DNA from 2 places in the Petroclostridium xylanilyticum genome. Region 1 is predicted to be linked to the other one. Evidence: a T-box and tRNA genes for the amino acid it is inferred to sense, from the RefSeq annotation. Region 1 holds a T-box; the other holds one or more tRNA genes.
The links. A T-box is a leader RNA that pairs with one kind of tRNA and senses whether it is charged. The one in region 1 lies ahead of pheS (phenylalanine--tRNA ligase subunit alpha), so its partner is inferred to be a tRNA-Phe.
Positions count from the first base shown of each region.

Region 2: it has a tRNA-Phe gene. The T-box ahead of pheS (phenylalanine--tRNA ligase subunit alpha) is inferred to sense a tRNA for this amino acid. The anticodon was not compared.

Region 1 is NZ_NPML01000007.1:203,606-211,714, reverse strand. Features, by position in the region: gene CIB29_RS04275 (N-acetylmuramoyl-L-alanine amidase family protein) at 1-1,439, shown strand, start outside; T-box leader at 1,499-1,743, shown strand; gene pheS (phenylalanine--tRNA ligase subunit alpha) at 1,809-2,828, shown strand; gene pheT (phenylalanine--tRNA ligase subunit beta) at 2,850-5,237, shown strand; gene CIB29_RS04260 (IreB family regulatory phosphoprotein) at 5,379-5,636, shown strand; gene CIB29_RS04255 (alkaline phosphatase family protein) at 5,584-7,737, shown strand; gene CIB29_RS04250 (aldo/keto reductase) at 7,703-8,109, shown strand, end outside.
Region 2 is NZ_NPML01000012.1:129,564-137,672, forward strand. Features, by position in the region: gene CIB29_RS07530 (glycosyltransferase family 2 protein) at 1-346, shown strand, start outside; gene CIB29_RS07535 (chromate transporter) at 543-1,136, opposite strand; gene CIB29_RS07540 (chromate transporter) at 1,231-1,782, opposite strand; gene cwlD (N-acetylmuramoyl-L-alanine amidase CwlD) at 2,040-2,708, opposite strand; gene CIB29_RS07550 (hypothetical protein) at 2,825-3,376, opposite strand; gene CIB29_RS07555 (GGDEF domain-containing response regulator) at 3,388-4,320, opposite strand; tRNA gene CIB29_RS07560 (tRNA-Cys) at 4,524-4,598, opposite strand; tRNA gene CIB29_RS07565 (tRNA-Gly) at 4,709-4,783, opposite strand; tRNA gene CIB29_RS07570 (tRNA-Phe) at 4,802-4,877, opposite strand; tRNA gene CIB29_RS07575 (tRNA-Asp) at 4,883-4,959, opposite strand; tRNA gene CIB29_RS07580 (tRNA-Val) at 4,973-5,048, opposite strand; gene hslO (Hsp33 family molecular chaperone HslO) at 5,486-6,370, opposite strand; gene CIB29_RS07590 (cold-shock protein) at 6,569-6,769, opposite strand; gene CIB29_RS07595 (class I SAM-dependent DNA methyltransferase) at 6,857-7,606, opposite strand; gene CIB29_RS07600 (YerC/YecD family TrpR-related protein) at 7,603-7,911, opposite strand; gene CIB29_RS07605 (damage-control phosphatase ARMT1 family protein) at 7,917-8,109, opposite strand, start outside.

The DNA.
Region 1 (8,109 bases):
TAGATGTTGAAAAAAAAGAATTTGAAATTAATTATAATAATATTTCTAAAATAAGGTCTGCACAGTATGAGATCAATCCGAATGTTACCCGTGTTGTTGTGGACTTAAAAATGTGGACAAGCTATAAAATAGAATTATCCCGGGACAAAAAGCAGCTTTATATTGATTTTAATAACGCGATTGCTAATGTTACGAATGTGAAATTTACTCAATCCGGCAGCATAAATACAGTCGACATCAGCATGGACTATTTACAAAAACCTAGTATGTCCCGATACAGTAATCCGGATAGAATAGTTTTAGATATTCCATTAGCTAAATTAGATGCTGCTGAAAAAGTTATTAAGGCTAATGGAAATATTGTAAAGTCAGTTAGATATGCACAATATGATCCCAATACTGTTAGAATCGTGGTGGATGTAGAAGGGCAGCCACAATTTGAAGTTAAAGAGACAACAAACGGATTGAAGTTGGAAATTACGACTCCATCCTATAAAAATGTTTACTATAGTAATATGGATAAACCTCAACTTATTATTTACGGCAGTAATACGATCTCTGATTATACTGAAAAGAGTGACCCCTACAGCAATAAACATACTATTTCCGTTCCTTATTCCTGGTTGGATTTAGGGACTGGAAGGATACATATTAATGATGTGTATTTTGATTATATAGATATTACTAAGAATACTCAAACCGCAACTACCGATATCGTTTTTTATGCAAAGAAGCCATATAAATATTTAGTGAATGCCCAGACAACCGGTGGAAAAACAATTATTGATGTTGTAGAAGATAAAAGCAATGTCCCGGATTCTTCAAATATACCTGCTAATTTGGAGCTAAATCCCGGAGCCAAGAATAAGGTGGTAGTAATAGACCCAGGACATGGAGGGAAAGACCCTGGAGCTGTCTATAAAGATGAGATTAAAGAGAAAGATGCCAATTTGGATATATCTCTAAGGTTATATAAGATGCTTAAGAATGCCGGCGTAAAAGTATACATTACCAGAAAAGATGATGCTTTCGTTGAATTGGCTGAAAGGGCGGAGCTTGCAAACAGGCTGGATGCAACACTATTTATAAGTGTACATAATAATGCAATACAAGATCCCGATTATGATGGCACAATGACATTGTATTATCCGTCATCTTCTGACTATTATTCTGCTTACGGTATTACCGGACGCAGGTTAGCTCAAATTGTCCAGGAAGAGATGGTAAAACATCTGGGCACTACAGACAGGGGATTAAGAGAAAGACCTAAACTTGTAGTCTTGAATAAGACCAAAATGCCTGCAGTTATTGCCGAAGTAGCTTTTCTCACCAATGAGTCGGATAGACAGAAATTAAAAACTGATTCCTTCCTGCAAAAAGCGGCAGACGCATTATATGTTGCAACAATAAGGGCGTTAAATGAAAGTGTGTCAAAATAATCTTAATGCCCCTTGATATGTTGAATTGAGTGTGTTATAATACTGCACAAATTAAAAGTTGAAAAGTAATGAAGGAGAAGAGTAGGTTAAAACTGGCCATCAGAGAGAAAGTGTCACCGGCTGAAAACACTTTTTGGAAAAGTTTAACTGAAGTTCGCTCTGGAACTGTATTACTGAAAAGTTAACCGTGTAGTAAGTAATACCGGTGGGAACCGTTACATGACAATGAGCGCTTGTTGGCACTTTTTTTAGTGCACGCAAGAAGCAGGGTGGTACCGCGGAAAAATATGCCTTCGTCCCTATTACGGGGACAAAGGCATTTATTTTTTTGTATATTTTGTATATATTATGAAAGGAGTATTTGATACAATGAAAGAGCAGCTTAACAGTATCAGGTTTAATGCTGAAAAAGAACTGGAGAATATTTCGTCAATACAGGAATTAGAAAACGTAAGAATAAAGTATCTGGGAAAAAAAGGTGAGCTAACCTCGGTACTTAGGGGTATGGGTGCCTTATCTGCAGAAGAAAGACCGGTCATTGGTCAACTGGCAAATGAAATTAGAGGTTATTTGGAAGAAAAAATCGATAATGTAAAACAGGTATTGGTAAAGAAAGAGAAGCAGGAGAAGCTTCAACAGGAAGTGATAGATGTAACCATGCCTGGGAAAAGGAGAAGTTTAGGTAAAAAACATCCTCTTAGTATTGTATTGGATGAAATAAAAGATATTTTTATAGGGATGGGTTTCGAAATTGCTGAAGGTCCTGAAGTAGAACTGGATTACTATAATTTTGAAGCCTTAAATATTCCAAAAAACCATCCGGCAAGAGATACACAGGATACTTTTTACATTAATGAAAATATCGTTTTAAGAACGCAAACTTCTCCAGTCCAAATTAGGACAATGGAAAACAAGAAACCTCCTATCCGGGTTATTTCACCCGGGAGAGTTTACCGCTCTGATGCCGTGGATGCAACTCACTCTCCTGTATTCCATCAGATTGAGGGTTTGGTGGTAGATAAAAATGTTACAATGGGAGATTTAAAAGGGACACTGGAAGTATTTGCAAAGAGGTTGTATGGAGAAGATGCAAAAGTACGGTTCAGGCCGCACCATTTTCCATTTACTGAGCCTAGTGCCGAGATGGATGTATCCTGTTTTGTATGTGGTGGTTCAGGATGCAGAGTATGTAAGGGGGAAGGCTGGATTGAAATCCTTGGTTCAGGAATGGTGCACCCCAAGGTGTTAAAAATTTGCGGCATTGACCCGGAAGAATATAGCGGTTTTGCTTTTGGCATGGGTCTGGAAAGAATCGTTATGAGGAGATTTGATATTGATGATTTAAGATTGTTCTTTGAGAATGATATGAGGTTCTTAAAACAATTTTGATTTAGAAAGGAGTTATATTTTATGAAAATTCCCATGAGTTGGCTGAAAGATTATGTTGATATAGAAGTAACACCTGAAGAATACGCTTCAGCAATGACCATGTCCGGGTCCAAGGTGGAGGGGATAGAAAAAACCGGAGAAGATATTCAAAATGTAGTTGTAGGAAAAATATTAACGGTAGAAAAACATCCTGATGCGGATAAACTGCAAGTATCCCAGGTAGATTTAGGTGATGAAGTTGTGCAGATTGTGACAGGAGCAACTAACATTTATGCCGGGGCCTGTATTCCTGTTGCCAGACATGGAGCAAAGCTGCCTGGAGGTGTTACAATCAAGAAGGGTAAATTAAGGGGCGTGGAATCCAATGGAATGATGTGTTCTATTGAAGAGTTGGGTTTAACCAAAGAAGATTATCCAAACGCTCCTGATCATGGAATTTTAATTTTAGATGGTGAATATGCGTTAGGTAAAGATATAAAAGAGGTATTAGGATTAAATGAGAATGTCATTGAGTTTGAAATTACATCAAACCGTCCCGATTGTCTAAGTGTAATTGGTTTGGCGAGGGAAACCGCAGTTACACTTGATAAAGTGTTTAAAAGGCCGCTGGTAAAGGTAAAAGAAGCAGGAGAAGATGTAAGTGCTTATGCTTCGATAGAGGTTTTGGCCCCTGATTTGTGTCCGCGGTATGCGGCCAGGGTGATAAAAAATGTAAAAATAGAACCTTCACCCAAGTGGATGCGTGACAGGCTGAGGGCATGCGGTGTAAGATCTATTAATAATATTGTAGATATCACAAACTATGTAATGCTCGAATTCGGCCAGCCAATGCATGCTTTTGATTTGAAAAACCTTAGTGGAAACAAGATTGTTGTCCGAAGGGCAGAGGATGAGGAAATCATACAAACCCTTGACGGACAGGAACGAAAACTTGATAGCAGCATGTTGGTCATTGCAGATGCAGAAAAGCCGGTTGCTGTAGCAGGGGTAATGGGTGGCGCAAACTCTGAAGTTACGCAAGATACGAAAACCATCTTATTTGAATCTGCTAATTTCCTGGGAAGTTCTATAAGACTGACGGCCAAAAAGCTGGGTATGAGAACAGAGGCATCCGCGCGGTTTGAAAAAGGATTAGACGTAAACAATGTTGTAAGAGCACTTGATAGGGCGTGCCAGCTTATCACTGAACTGGGCGCAGGGGAAGTTGTGAACGGAATCATAGACGTAAACAACAGCAGTGTAACACCTGTACAACTAAAATTGCGTCCTGATAAGATTAATGCTTTCTTAGGAACAAATATCAGCAAAGAATATATGGTAGATATTCTTCGAAAGCTTGAATTTGAAGTAGATGAAGAAAAAATGCTTGTCACTGTTCCGACATTTAGGTCCGACGTGGAATCAGAAGCGGACCTTGCTGAGGAAATAGCAAGAATATATGGCTATGATAAAATAGAATCTACACTTTTGTCCGGAAAAACGACGCAGGGAAGAAAGAACCGCAAGCAGCTGCTTGAGGATAAAATTAAAAATTGTTTAATTGCCCAAGGACTTTCCGAGATTATTACCTATTCCTTCACCAGTCCTAAAATATTCGATTATTTGAATATACCACAAGACAGCGAATTGAGAAAGGTGGTTACTATTTCCAACCCTCTGGGAGAAGAAAACAGTATCATGAGAACGACTACTTTATCCGGAATGCTTGAAGTCATGGCAAGAAACTATAACCATAGGGTGGAACAGGTGAAGTTATTTGAATTAGGAAGCATTTATATACCTAAAGCTTTGCCGGTGCAGGAACTGCCTGAAGAAAAACTGGTTGTCACACTGGGAATGTATGGGGAAAGTGATTTTTATCTGCTTAAAGGAGTTGTAGAAGAATTATTATATATTTTAGGTATTCAGGAATATGAAATTATTCCTGAAAAAAACAATCCATCTTTCCATCCAGGCAGAACGGCAAAGGTTTACATCAACCAAAAAGAATTAGGAATTATGGGTGAGGTCCATCCTGATGTGCTGGAAAATTATGAACTTGCTGTTCGTTCCTATGTGGCAATGTTAGATTTTAACACTCTTTTGGAAAATGCAAACATGGTAGCACAATACAAGCCTCTGCCAAAATATCCTGCCGTAACAAGGGATATTGCCATGCTGGTGAAGGATGAAATTATGGTAAAACAAATAGAAGATATTATCAAGCAGTGCTCAGGCAAGCTTCTTGAAGATGTGAAACTATTTGATGTCTATAAAGGAAAGCAAATTCCGGAAGGAATGAAAAGTGTAGCCTACTCCATTACCTTTAGGGCCAGCGACAGGACACTCACCGATGAAGATATCAATAAAGTATTTAATAAGATTATTAACGGTTTAAAAACTAATTTGGATGCACAGTTAAGAGAATAAAAAATTGTTAATTGTTCACGGTTCACGGGTAAATATATAATGATTTCTGTGAACCGTGAACTAATTTATTTTTTTATATTGCATAAATAATTGGTGTATATTATTCTAATAATATAAATACAATAAGGAAGGTGAGTAGGTATGAGCATGAATGAGACAGTAAAATTCAAGGTGGAAAACGAAAAAGAAAATGAGGTAAGACAGATACTTCAAAATGTATATGAAGCTCTTAATGAGAAAGGTTACAACCCAATCAACCAGATTGTGGGTTATATTCTTTCAGGAGACCCTACTTACATAACGAGTCACAACAATGCACGAAGTATGATAAGAAGGTTAGAAAGAGATGAACTGTTGGAGGAATTGGTTCGGTGCTATCTTAAAGAAAAGCAGGCATAATATTCTATTGGCAATCATAGTTGTTTTTTGCAGCTTTTCTACTGCGTATGCCAGTCAGCATGAGCATAGAAAAGCTGTTATTGTAACTATTAATTTTACAAACCTCGAAGAGTTTATCAGTATGCAAAATGTTAAAAAGTTAATGGAGCATGGTGCAGTTGGATTGATGAATACCCGGGGGGGCAGTAAAACAGATAGCATAAGGGCGTTTGCCACATTGGGGTGGGGTACCCGGGCTGATGCTGTTCCAAACCATTGCTTGGTTGAACGTAAAGGTACTTTCCTATATGTTAAAAATATCGATGACATTATAGCATCCAATGACAGTAATACCTACAATGTCAGCGTTGGCTCTTTGGGAGATTTTTTTCATCAAAAAGGGTTAAAGACGGCACTGATAGGAAATCAGGATAACAATGATATACAATACTCTCCTGCCGCATTGATTGCTATGGATAGCCGTGGAATGATTGATGATGGCGAGATAGGAGAAAATATAATGCTGCCTGGTAACGAATTGCCAGGGTATGCGACTGATTATCAATTGCTCTACGAAGTTTTTAGGAAAAAATATTCTGTCAATGACTTCATCGTAGTTGATACCGGTGATACGTCAAGACTGGAATACTATCATAACAACGGTATGGCACTTTATGCGGATAAAAATAAGATACTCAAAGATATTGATGTTTTTCTGGGGAAGCTTGCAGCTGCGGTAGATAGGGACAATACATTATTAATTTTACTTTCACCCCATTATAGCTCGGGTGATGCAAGGTTTGGGAGAAAGCTTTCACCTGTGGTTCTATATGGAAAAGACATAAGCAAAGGACTGCTTATATCTGATACAACGCGAAGAGCAGGTATCATAGGGAACATAGATATTGCGCCTACTATTGCTGCATTTTTTGGAGGAACTTTAGACCAGGCAGTAGGTGAAGCTGTAAAAGTTAAAACGACAGCCAATCATCTCACAAAAGCACTCAGCTTATATTACCTGACGGCTTTTAATGCAAAAAACAGGGCCATTATATTGAAAACTTACGTTAGCTTTCAGATTGTACTTTTAATTTTAACGCTTATTTTCATTTTATTAAAAAATAAAACCAGCAAAAAATTTGGAATTGTCCTGCGTACCCTTATACTTTTTACCCTTACCTGTCCGCTGACTTTATTTTTAATGCCTTTGCTAAGGGTATATAATCTATTTCTCTTTTCCTTATTGCTAATAGGAATAAACGGAATACTTGCTTATACTATACATATAATTTCTGAAAATGTAGAGACAAACATTATTTATATATCCTGGTGCACACTGATTTTAATTTTAGCGGATCTGGTATTTAAAGGACCTTTAAATAGGACGTCACTTTTGGGTTATGATGCCGTAATTGGAGCAAGATATTACGGGCTGGGTAACGAATATATGGGAGTATTTATTGCAACAACCCTGATAGGAGTTATACCGCTGGTTTATAAGAAAGTGTTTCCTAAATGGGTTGCCGTAGCTGTCTTTGTGCTGATAACTCCTGTCATAGGACTATCCATGTTTGGTGCCAACGTCGGAGGCACTATTACGGCTTCCATTGCCTTTGGTTTTGCCATTTTAAATATATATGATAAAAAGATAACCGTAAAAAAAATCATAAGCCTTTTTATTGTCATGACCTTGATAGTCAGTGCTTTTGCGGCATACGATATCTATTTTGCGCAGCACAAATCACACCTGGCTAAAGCGATATTGGAATTCCGTTCCGGGGGGATAGGCACTGTGCTTGATATTATACGCCGTAAATTAGAGATGAATTTAAAGTTGTTGAGATGGACAATATGGAGCGAGGTATTACTGGTATCGGTAATTGTCATGGCAGTTCTGTTTTTAAAGCCGCGTGGTGCGCTGCATAGGTTGTTTAATAAATATAAAAGTTTTTCAATAGCATGGTATTCTATACTTGTTGCAAGTATAACAGGAATGTTGGTAAATGACTCCGGGGTTGTCGTGGCAGCAACAAGCAATATTTTTTTGATATTTAGTTTGCTATATTTTTTACTGGGGGAAGAAGAAGGTGGAATACAGAGAATTAGGGAAGACAGGGCTTAAGGTCTCGAGATTGTGTTTTGGAGGACTTACCGTTGGACCTCTGCAGGCAAACCTGCCTGTTGAACAAGGCGCAGAAGTGATATCAGAAGCGTTTAACCGGGGAATTAATTTTATTGATACTGCAGAACTGTATAGAACGTATCCGTATATAGCAGTGGCGGTAAAAAAAGCCAAAAAAGATGTGATTATAGCTTCAAAAACCTATGCCTATGATAGGGATGGAGCGATGCGAAGTGTGGAAAAAGCAAGAAGAGAGTTGGAGAGAGATGTTATTGACATTTTTATGCTGCATGAGCAGGAAAGTGAATTAACACTCAAGGGACATTGGGAGGCTTTAGAGTATTTTTTCGACTGTAAAGCAAGAGGTATTAT
Region 2 (8,109 bases), on a different contig from region 1:
CTTGCAGCCGTTGAGAATTATTGCGGTAGGTATTATTATGTCCTTGGCATTGCTCCAGAACTTTTACCCTCATGGCAAACTGGGTGTCTTTTATATAAGATACTTATTTCCTAACGCCATAATATGGGATCTGTTTGTAATAGCTCAATTTATTTATGCACCGTTTGCAATGGCATTAGAGAAAAAATTAAACTTTAAAGTAATGTTGGGGTATTTGATTTATCCCTATTATGGTCTTACATGGATACCTATCACTATCCACGGAATACTGGACAAGAATAAGAAAGAGTGGTTCCATACCAAACATACCCGTCAAATTAGTATTAGTGAGTTAGAAAAGGCATAAAAATGGGGCAGACACACGGGTCTGCCCCTATATTATTATTTATGTCAAACTACTTCAAAACGCTGCAGAGACAAAAATTCCTGCCCTATCTTTTAACATTTCTCCCGGCAAGTCCGCAGGCGGTTTATAGTTCATAGTTCACTGCTCACAGATAGTTATCTTTTCTGTGAACCGTAAACTATGAACTAATATTCCATTAAATCAGTATCATCCCGAGCACTGCCGAACTAACAACAGCTATTATAGGATTCATTTTAAATTTCTTTGCCGCAATTAAAATAATAATAAAAATCAAAAACGCTCCAGGTTCTATTCTAATGCCTTCTAATAAGTTAACAAATTTTCCTGTCAGCATATATTTTATTCTTTCAAAAGGAAGTTTATCCTTGAAGATTGACATTTCCGCAAAAAATATGACTGCTGAGCTTATCAAACCAATGGTTACCGGCCGTATTCCCTTTAGTACCGCCTCCACCATGTAATTGTCTTTAAACTTTGCAAAAAATCTTGCGATTAATAGTACCAGAATAAATGATGGGAGTGAAACTCCCAGAGTTGCAAAAACTGAGCCCGGTATCCCTGCCGTCTTTGTCCCTATATATGTAGCTGCATTTACCGCAATAGGCCCCGGGGTCATCTGGGAAATCGCTACTATATTTGCAAATTCTCTAGCTTCTACCCAACCGTTTGCCTGTATTTCCTCTTGTATAAGAGGAATCATTGCATAACCTCCGCCAAAACTAAATAAACCTATTTTAAAAAAAATCCATAATAATTTTATATAAATCATTTGTTATCCCTCCACGCTCCGAATCTTGCCTCTTCTTCCTGCTAAATCAAGCTTTTTCAGTGGCTTCGCACGGTTCCTCCGCCGCATAAAAATCCTATACGGCAGACGAACCGTATGCTATAAATCCTACAATTCCACCAAAAACGATAATTAATATTGCATGAATATCAAAAATAACGATAGCAATAAAAGCTATTACTGCCAGTATAACTCCTAATTTATCTTTAATTGCTGCTTTTCCCAGCTTCAAGGCTGCAAGTCCGATTAATCCTACAACTCCAGCCCTTACCCCTGTGAAGGCCTTTTGAACATAAATATTATCCTGTATATTGAATAGAAGAAATGCAATAACTAATATAATAAGAAAAGACGGCAATATTACGCCTAAAGCTGCAACTATAGCACCAACCAGTCCGCCTACCTTATAACCGATAAATATTGATGTATTAATGGCAATTACGCCGGGAATAGATTGGGAAATAGCAAATACATCCACAATTTCTTTTTCTGTAACCCATTTTTGATTGTCTACTACTTCTCTCTCTATCAAAGGAAGCATTGCATAGCCTCCTCCAATGGTAAAAGCGCCAATGCGAAAGAAAATAATGAACATTTTCCAGAGTGTCTTTAAACTAGCTTTTTTCATAATAACATCAGTCCTTTGCTTTTTTAGTGAGGAGTGGGGAGTGAATAGTGAGAAGATAGCTCCGCCATAGCATCCGCCATATCCAAATTAAAATCACCTTAATATTCTAACACAAAATACAAAAAATAAAAGACCCTATCTCATGATAGAATCTTTATGCTCTTCCAATCTTGTATTTTCATCAAACGAACCGTTCTAGACCGCTGAAAAAGTGCGTCAATTCTTAATTCAAAAAACTTTTCACTATCCACTTCTCACTACAACGTATTAAAATACTTCATCAATGCAATATATATACTCCATGCAATCTTTTTCTGATATTTATCTGTTTGCAGAAGTCTCTCCTCTTCCGGGTTTGATAAAAAGCCGCATTCTACAACCACTGCCGGAATTGGAGGATCACGGAGCAAATAAATATCACTGGTTGCTGGTTTGGCTTTTCTCGTGTTTCCATTATCCAATACCTCGATGAGTTCTTTTTGGATAATTTCTCCCAGTACTTTACTCTGTTCATTGTTAGTAGCATAAAATACCTGGGCACCGTAATATTTTGACTGTTCAAATCTATTTAAGTGAATACTTATAAATACATCTGCCTGACTTTCATCTATAATTTTTTTACGGTTTTTTAGATCAGAGTTTTTCTTTGCCCTTATCGTTTCTTTATCAGAATCATGGATCGAATTATCATCTGCCCGCGTGAGTACTACCATTCCTCCGCTTTGCTCTATTAATACCTGAAGTTTCTGTGCTATTGCAAGATTAATGTCTTTTTCAAGGACCCCTGTTACTGTACCTGAAGCTCCTCCATCGGGATACCCATGGCCGGCATCAACAATGATTATCCTGTTGGATGTAGGAAGTGCTATTGTAGGAACTTCAGTTTCGGAGTAAAGATTAAAAATCATATAAGATAGAATACACATAAGGATTATGAGTAAAAGGTTTGTTCTTCGAACCATCAAGATCACAGGCATATCACCTCTATTATTAAGCTTTATATTATTACTATTCCTATTAAAGAGGGGATATGCCTATTTTGTTAACTCTTTTTATTATGATTTGTATTATTTTTATTTGCAGTCCTATTGAATAACATAGCTATTTTTTCTTGTATGCTAAAATTGTACATCCCTGCTAAATATCCTAAGAATGAAGCTAAAGGAAGCACCAATACCACTAAGGCAAATACCCATGGAAAAGTTTGACCGTAAGTTTCAAAGAAGCCTAAAAACATAGACATCCATACTCTATATATAGGATTTATAATATCGAAGTTCAAACTTCCAGATCGGGCAATAAAAAATAATACAGCAAGTATTATTGTTATAATTGAAGCTAATAATCCAAACAAAGCACCTTTCAACACATAGGGCTTTGTAGTACTATAGGGTTTACTATCTTTATGCGCTACTTGCCATACATCTGAATAGATAAGTAAGAAATAAAGCACAGAAATGATACAGCTAAAAATTAACAGCCCGTTTTCCTTTTGAATAAGCCAGCCAAACACAGGCATAAATACAAGCGTCAGTATCACAAATAATACATGGCTCCATAATAATTTGATAGATACTCTGATATACTGATTCATAAATACTCCCCTTATCCCCTTCTTTGGTCTTTTATCCATACACTTCCCTGTACACTTTTGGCTTTTTTCTTTACTTCAGCGGCAATTTCAGAAACTTGAAGCGAACTGAATAAAGTCCGGTGTTCATTGGTAACAATAGCAATAGAAATACTCATTACCGGAAATTTCATTTGATTACCTAATCGGTCCGTAGTAACGATATATCCCCGTTGTATATCCTCTTGTGTGTATAGGTCCAATATTTTTTTGTCAAAATCAGTTATAATCCCTTCTGCAATCTTTTCTGCATTTTCAGGTACAGTAACGACTACGAAATCATCTCCACCAATGTGACCTATAAAGTCTTTACCGTTAGAAAATAAATTGACATTATCCTGTAATATATCGGCAGTTAGCTTTATTGCCCTGTCTCCGCTGGCAAAACCATATACATCATTATAAGCCTTAAAGTTATCCAAATCAATATATAGTACGGCAAACAACTCCTTGCGCGCAATCCGGCTGTTGATTTCAGCCTGTATCTCAACATTGCCCCGTAGCCCTGTAAGAGGGTTTGCCCAACGGTTTCTGTCAATTCTCTTTAAAGTATTTCTTACCCTGCTAAGGAGTTCCCGTGGATTGAAAGGTTTAGTAATATAGTCATCTGCACCAAGCTCCAGGCCTTTCAATTTGTCCTCTTCATTATCTTGAGCCGTTAGGATAATAATGGGCATAAGGTTATTACTTTCATCATCTCTTAAAATTTTACAAACCTCAAAGCCGCTCATCCCGGGCATTACGACATCAAGTATTACCAAATCCGGCTTTTCTGCCCTTACTTTAAGTAATCCTTCAGCTCCTCCTGTCGCACTAGTAACATCATAACCAGCATTTTGCAGGATATCTGATATTAATTTAATCATAAATGGAGTATCATCAATAATTAGTATCTTTTTTTTAAACATAGCAACGCCTCACATTTTGGGTAGGCAATTTCTTGTAATCACTTTACTGTTATACCACTATTTCCCATTATATATTAATTATATATTAATTATATATCATATGCAATAAAAACTGAATAGAAAAATGTAAAAACATCAGGAAATTTTTAGAAAATAAAACAAAACCAAAAGTAATATATACTTCTGGTTTTATGTAAAACATTTGGAGGCGCCACCCGGATTTGAACCGGGGAATAAAGGTTTTGCAGACCTCTGCCTTACCGCTTGGCTATGGCGCCATAAACACGGCATCATTTAGTTTTGTCAATCATATATGCTACCATTCATTTTATAATTACGTCTACCGATACTTCAAAAAATAAAAGACCTCATGTGTCCTTTACTTTATTGGAGCGGGAGACGGGATTCGAACCCGCGACGTTCACCTTGGCAAGGTGACGCTCTACCTCTGAGCCACTCCCGCAAATATTTAATTAGGTAATGGTGCCTCCGGGCGGAATCGAACCACCGACACGGGGATTTTCAGTCCCCTGCTCTACCGACTGAGCTACAGAGGCATATATGGCGACCCAGAAGGGGCTCGAACCCTCGACCTCCAGCGTGACAGGCTGGCATTCTAACCAACTGAACTACTGGGCCATACTTTAATTTATGGTGGGCACAATAGGGCTCGAACCTATGACCCCCTGCTTGTAAGGCAGGTGCTCTCCCAGCTGAGCTATGCGCCCTTACCGCTTTTCACTTATCTGTCGTGTTCAGCGACAGATATTAGTATACAAAAGAATAGACTTAAAGTCAAAATAATATAAGCTCATTAAATCTAAATAATATAATTTATAATCTAAAATCTTTATTTTTCTCATTTTTACTAATCATATCATTATATATTAATATTCATTTATAGTTCACAGCTCACAGATTTACTACCTTATTGATTGCTGTAAACCATGAACTATATAAATTGCATTAAAGATTTTACATAACTGGTCAGGAATGCGACATGGGAACAGTTCCTCAGTCATCTAAGGTCCAGGGGACACACCTCGTGCCGAGGAATGTCCCCAATTAATGCATATGCGACAGACGAACCGTCCCCAAGCCGCATTCCTTCTTTGTGCTCCAATGTAAATTCTTTAATACAATACATATAAAATCCATATGTTATTTACCTCGTACTTTTCTCTAATAACGCTCCTAGTTCACTTTTATTAAAATGATAAATTTTATTGCAAAAATGACAGGTAAGTTCTGCTTCTCCCTGTTCTTCTATTATATCTTCCAGTTCTTTTTTCCCCAGACTGATGAGGGCACGTTCTATCCTTTCCCGTGAACATCCGCATTCATATCTGGTATCTATCTTTTCAGAAATATTCCATTCAAAATCTTTAAGTATTTTTCCCAATATATCTTCGGCATTCATACCTTCTGATACCATACTGGTAACAGGTGAAAGTTGTGAGATAACATTTTCCAGTTTTTCGGCAACTTTATCATCAGCCTCCGGCATTAATTGTATAATAAAACCCCCGGACGCTTTAACAGACAAATCAACATCCACCAGTACTCCTAATGCAACTGCTGAAGGAGTCTGTTCTGATCTTGCATAATACAGTGTTAAATCTTCAGCTATTTCCCCGGTTGCCAGAGGTACTTGTCCTACATAGGGTTCCTTTAGGCCTAAATCCCGTATAACACTTAGATATCCATTGCGGCCTATTGCTCCTCCAACATCTAATTTACCATTAGGTTTTAAAGGTAATTCCACATGAGGATGATGTACATAGCCTTTGACATTTGCCCTGGAATCTGCAACAGCTACAACTCCTCCCAGCGGACCGTCACCTTTGATTTGAATAGTAAGTATATCCTGTTCGCCTTTTAACATGGCACCCATCATGGCAGCGGCAGTAAGTGTTCTTCCTAATGCCGCAGTTGCAATAGGATAGGTATTGTGTATTTTTTGTGCTTCATTTACTAGATTGGTAGTAATTGCTGCAAAAGCTCTAATTGTACCATCCGTTGATAATGCTCTAACAATATGATCAGGCATGATTGTCCCTCCAGTCCCTATTCGTGCTGAGTGAGGAATGGTAAATATATCGCTAATTACTGCCCACTATCCACTCCTCACTATTTTAGTATTAAAAAATCCCCTGTACAATTATAAATTATACGGGGGATTTTTGGCTACTTTATTTTTTCATTATCGAACATATATATGATAAACTCTAACGTATTTCTAGAATAATTATACCCTAGTTACATTAGCAGCTTGAGGTCCTTTTGCTCCTTCGATAACTTCAAATTGTACATTCATTCCTTCTTCAAGGGTCTTGTAGCCCTCCATATTAATTGCTGAGAAATGTACAAATACGTCTGTTCCAGCTTCACTTTCAATAAATCCATAACCCTTCTCAGCATTAAACCATTTTACTTTACCTTTTTGCATTTAAAAAATACCTCCTAAAACTTTATGACTGTAGTTAAAAAATTCCTTTAACTACTTTCTACAGTCTACCATACAGTGATACCTTTGTCAATCACTTCGTTTGGCTATAAAGAAGACCCTTTCGCTGTTTTCCAACGGCTTATTAAAAGTAAATTGTTCATAGGCATCTAAAAATTCTAATCCAGCCTCTTTTAGACATTCCTTAATGGTAGAAATACTGTATGCTCTTTCCTGGTGAATTTCATCCACTCTGCTGTATTTTTCTCCCTCTTTTACAAAAAAAGTAAGATAAAATTCACATATTTCAGTTTTTTTGTTAAAATTATTTTCCCACACATAAAAAATTTCATTCTCATCTACAACAAATGTATTATTTCCTAAAATCTTCTTTAACTTATAATAAGAATTTGTATCAAAAATAAATAATCCCCCAGGGTTGAGATAATTTCTTACCAATTTAAACATTTTGATTAGCTCTTTTTCTTGCAAAATATAATTAACGCTATCCATCAAGCAAAGGATAACATCAACTGTACCGTACAATTCAAACTCTGTCATATCCTGATGAAGATATAAAATGTCTAAATCCATTTCTTTTGCTTTAGGCACAGCTACATTTAACATGTCCTCAGATATGTCTATGCCTATCATATCATAACCCCGCCGGGCCATTCTTGTGCAGATATTTCCTGTTCCACAGGCCAATTCCAGAACAAGATTAGGTTTCACATTATATTTTTTAAATATTGCTTCGATGTAATCCACCCACTGAGCATAGTCGACATCATACATCAGCCTGTCATATATATATGCAAATCCTGAATAACTTGTTGTCATTTGTTCTCCCCAGCATTCTCACCAGATATTCTTTCCAGCACCGTTTTATAGCCATCAGCCCCATAGTTTAGACAGCGGTTTACCCGGCTGATGGTAGCCGTACTGGCTCCGGTTTTATTTACGATATCGGTATATACATGGTGCTCTTTCAACATTTTTGCTACCTGCAGCCGCTGGGCCATTGCTTTTATTTCAGAAATAGTACATAAGTCCTCAAAAAAATTGTAACATTCTTCAATATCTTTTAAAGTAAGAATGGCTTTAAAGAGTTCATCGGTATGCTCATCTCTAATTTTTGAGTTCATTTACATCACCGCACCTTATTTCTTATAAATAATGTATTGCCTAGCTTGGCTCCGGCACACGCACCAACCAAGTCACATTTTGCCCTTAGTACAAAAAAAGTCTTATCTCCTGCCAGACTGCTTCCTTCGAGAGATTCAAAGTTCGCCTGTCCTTTCGAAATGACTATATCCGCTTCTTCAAATTGGTCTAAAAATTCT